Regions from separate parts of the Cellvibrio zantedeschiae genome, predicted to be linked through region 1. Evidence: predicted binding sites of a transcription regulator. Region 1 holds the regulator's gene; the other holds the start of a gene.
The links. The regulator FNR, encoded in region 1, switches genes on or off when oxygen is low (the NO sensors DNR and NnrR bind a similar motif). The targets are predictions, from matches to a motif close to TTGATNNNNATCAA.

Region 1 (3,154 bases):
CCCCCAACACCGGCGCGCAGGATCGTTTCGCTCGGTCATTGGACCTTGATGACTTGGGCGAGAGTTTACTGATAGGCGCTTATAGAGAATCGAGTAACGCTGTAGGCATCAACGGTGATAAAGCAAATAACTCAGCTGGTGCAGCTGGCGCGGTCTATGTTTATTAAGCCTTAATCTGCCCCACAAAAAAGCCCGCATGATGCGGGCTTTTTTGTGGGCGGAACTTTCGTTTACTAACGCAGGACAAGTTGTCACCAGCTAAAACGTTGGCTCTATAACAAATTGCAGGCGTAAAAAAACCGCAACATGTGCGGCTTTTTTCTAGCTGAATCCCTAAGGATTACAAACCAGTTACGTTTTCAGCTTGAGGGCCTTTTTGGCCTGGCTTAACATCAAACTCTACACGTTGACCTTCAGCCAAGGTTTTGAAACCTGAACCGCTGATTGCGCTGTAGTGTACAAAAACGTCTTGGCCAGCTTCGCTAGCGATAAAACCAAAACCTTTTGACTCGTTGAACCATTTTACTGTGCCAGTGCTTCTAGCCATTTTAAACCTCGATGATCTTAATAATAAAAAAATGTTGCTGACAGATCGGTGTTACTTATGAAGAAGCATCGAGTTACTATTAACCTAACATTGGCCGAAACCAATGAGATGCACTGCTAGAACAACGGATGTGACTTACCATAAATAATTGTGGATCAACTTCTTAAACCTAAGCCGTTGTCCACGCTGCAATTTGGCCAGCGAACGAACTATATTCCCCATAAACCGGTAAGTAAAGGTTTAATTGCACAAGCTGTAAATCAAATCCAGCGTACAAAGCAATCACAAACCCAATACCTTAAGGTCTCGGTGTCACAATAATTAGTGAGATGACAATGCCCTCGGCACGCTCACCAAGCATATATCTATGGAGCTAACCAAAATCAACTATTTACCGTCTATACCAAAGCTGCAACAATTCGCCTTTAACACTATATCCCTCGCAAACGGCGAGTTTTGCACATGAATGATATCCAACCTCCCTACATAAAAATCCAGGATGCCCATTGCGCTCACGACAAGCGTGTGAGCTGTGGCAACTGTCGATTAAACACAATTTGCTTACCTATCAGCTTACATCTTGATGATATAGATCGATTAAATAATATTGTGCAACGCGGTAAACCTTTACAAAAAGGCGAATATCTTTATCGCGCTAAAGATACCTTTGACTCTGTTTATGCGATACGCTCAGGTGCAGTAAAAGCGGTAAGCATCAGCGAAACCGGCAACGAGCAAGTAACAGGATTTTATTTGCCTGGTGAGGTAGTCGGCTTGGATGGCCTTGCCAGTGATATTTACACCAACTCGGTAATCGCGCTGGAAACTTCCTCCGTGTGTGAAATTCCCTTTAACCGTCTTGAAGAATTAAGCTTGCAAATTCCCACTCTGCAGCGTCATTTTTTTCAATTGATGAGCCGCGAAATAACACAAGAACAGCAAATCATCACACTACTGGGTAAAAGTAGCGCCGAAGCAAGAATTGCCAGTTTGTTGCTAAGCATTTCCGCGCGGAACGGTCGTCGTAACTTATCAACCAACAATTTTATTTTGCCAATGTCGCGTACTGATATAGGCAACTTTCTGGGCCTAACCATAGAAACTGTAAGCCGTATTTTTACGCGTTTGCAAAAAAACAAAGTGATTGCCGTGGATAAAAAAGAAATTGTTATTACCGATATGGATAGCCTCCAAGTTATTGCAAAGGGTACCGATTAAGTATGAACCAACTTGAAAAAACATTAGCGGATTTTGATGCAGCCAACGCAGAAGACCCCAATACCGAAATTGTAAATGGGCAAACTATCGCAAAAGAATTGATTTATGGGCAGCGCATGACAGCGCAACTGCACAAGTTTTTATCAAACCCATCAGAAGCATTACAATTAGCCGCGCGCAGCCAACACATTTGTCGCTGGAAAATTCCACGCAGCGATTATCCTATGGATCGCCAAGGCTACAAAAAATGGCGCTTGGATTTAGCGGTATTTCACGGAGAAACAGCAGGTACAATATTGATTAAAAATGGCTACTCTGCAGACACCGTACAACGCGTGAAGGATTTGTTATTAAAACGCAGCTTAAAACGAGACGACGAAGTTCAGGCGCTGGAAGATGTGGTCTGCCTGGTATTCATAGAATTTTATCTGGAAGATTTTGCCAGCAAACATGATGAGGCCAAGCTGATTGATATCATTCAAAAAACCTGGAATAAAATGTCAGAAAATGGGCACACAGCAGCATTAAAATTGCCCTTATCAGATTCAATGCTTGCTCTCATCACCAAAGCACTTCAAGCCTAAGGACATATCATGTACGAAATATTAAAACATACGCACCTTACTGCCATACTACTATCTTTTATATTGTTCTTTGTTCGCGGCAATCTAATGATGCGCTCACCAAGCAAAGCCTCGCATAAAATATTTTTGATCGCACCCCATATTGTTAATTTAATTTTGATTGTGAGCGGCATTAGCCTGGCCGTGACATTGCATTTAAATCCAGCCGACCAACCTTGGCTTGCCGTTAAGTTAGTAGCACTGATTGTTTACATTGCCTTGGGAGTTTTAACCTTCAAACATCCCAAATTACAGGTTCGAAAAGTCCTTTGGGTGGTTTCTTTATTGGTATTTGCATTTATCGCCAGTATTGCAGAAAGCAAAAACCCGCTAGGTTTCTTCGCAGCCCTGTTTTAAATCTACCCTTATTCCATATCGACTTAGCCTTCCTTCAATGCGCTCCTGGTGAGCGCATTTTTATTTCATACACTTTAAAATTCGCTACTATACTCCAAGCAATTAATCGTATTGCGGGAATAACACGCGTGGAAACAATTGCAGGCTATCGCATAAAAACAACGCTTGGTGCTGGCGGAATGGCTAATGTCTACCTGGCCACTCAAGAATCCCTGGACCGACAAGTTGCAATCAAAGTTTTAGACGCTTCACTAATTGACGATGCGTTAATCCAAAGTCAATTTGCACAAGAATCAAAATTAATAGCCAGCCTCAACCACCCCAATATAGTGCAAGTTATAGATCAAGGTGTGAGCAGCCAAGGCCGCCCGTATTTTGTTATGCCTTTTGTAAAGTCCATTACGCTTAA
Region 2 (3,154 bases), 790 kb from region 1:
AACGCTTACCTACACGCGCCAAATCTGGACCGGTACGCTTGGAGCCCCACAAGAATGGATGCTCATAAACCGATTCACCCGCTACCGAGTAGTGACCATAGCGCTCGATTTCCGCACGCAATGGACGAACCATTTGAGTGTGGCAAACGTGGCAACCTTCGCGGATATAGATATCACGACCTTCCAACACAACCGCTGGTAATGGCTTCAAGCCTTCGATAGGAGTAGTCGTTTCTTTCAAGAAAAACTGTGGAACGATTTCAACCAAACCACCAAAACTGATTGCGATGACCGCGAGGATCGTCATCAAACCAATGTTTTGTTCAACAATATCATGACCTTTCATTTCGTATTTTCCCCTTAAACGGCCTGAGCTTGAGCAGGAATAGCTGCTGGCGCGCCTGCTGTTTTAGCAGTGCGGTAAGTGTTGTATGCCATCAGCAACATACCGGCCAGGAAGAATGCTCCACCGATCACACGAACCAAATAACCTGCATGGCTCGCCGTTACAGACTCAATAAAGGTGTAGGTCAAGGTGCCGTCTTTGTTGAAAGCGCGCCACATCAAACCTTGCATAATGCCGTTTACCCACATTGCACATACATAAAGCACTGTGCCGATAGTGGCCAACCAGAAGTGAACGTTAACCCACTTAACACTGTACATTTCGGTGCGCTTATAAAGGATTGGCAACATGTGGTAGAGCGCGCCTATAGAAATCATCGCAACCCAACCAAGAGCACCAGAGTGAACGTGTCCTACAGTCCAGTCAGTGTTGTGCGACAAAGCGTTTACGGTTTTGATGGCCATCATAGGGCCTTCAAAAGTAGACATACCGTAGAAAGACAGGGCCACTACAAGGAAACGCAAGGTCGGGTCTGTGCGCAATTTATGCCATGCGCCAGACAAAGTCATAATACCGTTGATCATACCGCCCCAGCTTGGAGCCAACAGGATCAGGGACATCACCATACCCAAAGATTGGGTCCAGTCTGGCAATGCTGAGTAGTGCAAGTGGTGTGAACCTGCCCAAATGTACAAAGAAATCAGCGCCCAGAAGTGAACAATAGACAATTGATAGGAGTAAACAGGACGACCCGCTTGCTTGGGAACGAAGTAGTACATCATGCCCAGGAAGCCCGCAGTGAGGAAGAAACCTACCGCGTTATGGCCATACCACCACTGCACCATGGCATCGGCAGCACCGGCATAAGCAGAGTAAGACTTGAACATGGAAACAGGCACAGAAGCTGAGTTAACAATGTGCAACACGGCTACGGTTACGATAAAACCACCGTAGAACCAGTTAGCTACATAAATGTGCGAGGTACGGCGCTTAACAATGGTTCCGAAGAACACAATCGCGTAGCTGATCCACACCAATGCCAGCAGAATATCGATTGGCCACTCAAGCTCGGCATATTCTTTTGCCTGGGTCATACCCTGCGGCAAGGTAATAGCAGCGAGCACAATAACCGCTTGCCAGCCCCAAAAGGTAAACGGCACCAGCCAGCCACCAAACAATTTGGTCTGGCAGGTACGCTGTACAACATAATAAGAAGTCGCGAAAAGAGCACAACCACCAAAGGCGAAGATCACCGCGTTAGTGTGCAAAGGACGTAAACGTCCAAAATGCGTGTAGGGTTGCAACAAATCGTTCAGACCTGGCCATACCAGCTCCGACGCGATAAACACCCCCATACCCATGCCAAATATGCCCCAAACCACGGTCATAATGGCGAATTTACGCACTACATCGAAGTCGTAAACTGGTGGATCACCAGCTACAGTCGCATGACTACCCATAGGACATTCCCACTATTAATAAAAACAAAAAAATGATTAATGAAAAACGAGTCTTGCGGCCTGATAGCGCTGGCGGACTATTAATTAGCTTCGCCATTCTCTACCAAGGATGAAGTCTTGCCTTTGATATTTATCAAATCTGACAGCATCCCAAGCCACATTGCCCTAACTGCTGAATGAATCAAACCAGTGTAGGGCACAAAATAACTTTTTGCGTATAACCGGGGCGGTAACTTTCTTGTTACACACCTGTTTTCGGGGCACGTCCTTTATTAGCAGCAATGCGCATGCGCAATGCGTTTAATTTGATAAAGCCTTCAGCATCTTTCTGATTGTATGCACCTGCATCGTCTTCGAAGGTCGCAACCTTCTCATCGAACAAGCTGTCATTGGAGCGGCGGCCTACTACGTGAACAGCACCCTTATAAAGCTTGACACGAACATCACCATTTACGTGCACTTGCGATGCATCGATCATGGTTTGCATCATTTGACGCTCAGGGCTCCACCAGTAGCCGTTGTAGATCATTTCCGCATATTTGGGCATCAAGCTATCTTTCAAGTGAGCCACTTCGCGGTCGAGGGTAATTGATTCAATCGCACGGTGCGCACGTAGCATTATGGTGCCACCGGGGGTTTCATAGCAGCCGCGAGACTTCATACCCACGTAGCGGTTTTCCACGATATCCAAACGACCAACACCGTTCTCGCCGCCCACTTTATTCAAATAGGTCAAGACTTCAGCGGGTGACATGCGCTTGCCATCAATAGCAACAACGTCGCCTTTTTCGTAAGTCAGCTCAAGGTAAGTAGCCTTGTCTGGAGCGACTTCCGGGGCCACAGTCCAGCGCCACATATCATCCTCAGCTTCAGTCCATGGGTTTTCCAGAACCTTGCCTTCATAAGAAATGTGCAGCAGGTTGGCATCCATAGAGTAAGGAGATTTTTTCTTCTTTGAATAATCCACCGGAATATTATGCTGCTCGCAGTAAGCCATCAGGGTTTCACGGGAAGTTAAATCCCACTCACGCCATGGAGCAATCACTTTAATACCTGGTTTCAACGCGTAAGCGCCCAGCTCGAAACGCACCTGGTCATTACCTTTACCGGTAGCACCGTGGGAAATAGCATCAGCGCCCACTTCGTTGGCAATTTCAATCAAACGCTTGGCAATTAAAGGACGCGCAATAGAAGTACCGAGTAAATACTCGCCTTCATAAATGGTGTTAGCGCGGAACATAGGAAACACGAAATCGCGAACAAACTCTTCACGCAAATCGTCGATATAAATTTGTTTTACACCCAGAGCTTGGGCTTTAGCGCGAGCGGGTTCTACCTCTTCACCCTG

Region 2: ccoN (cytochrome-c oxidase, cbb3-type subunit I) is a predicted target of FNR. The motif match lies at 1,930-1,943, and genes of this name have one in related genera.

Annotation. Positions count from the first base shown of each region.
Region 1 is NZ_BMYZ01000001.1:1,187,682-1,190,835, reverse strand. Features, by position in the region: gene IE104_RS05330 (FG-GAP repeat protein) at 1-167, shown strand, start outside; gene IE104_RS05325 (cold-shock protein) at 341-547, opposite strand; gene fnr (fumarate/nitrate reduction transcriptional regulator Fnr) at 1,010-1,765, shown strand; gene IE104_RS05315 (DUF4202 domain-containing protein) at 1,768-2,349, shown strand; gene IE104_RS05310 (SirB2 family protein) at 2,359-2,745, shown strand; gene IE104_RS05305 (protein kinase domain-containing protein) at 2,874-3,154, shown strand, end outside.
Region 2 is NZ_BMYZ01000001.1:395,290-398,443, reverse strand. Features, by position in the region: gene ccoO (cytochrome-c oxidase, cbb3-type subunit II) at 1-346, opposite strand, end outside; gene ccoN (cytochrome-c oxidase, cbb3-type subunit I) at 361-1,806, opposite strand; gene IE104_RS01785 (argininosuccinate synthase) at 2,048-3,154, opposite strand, start outside.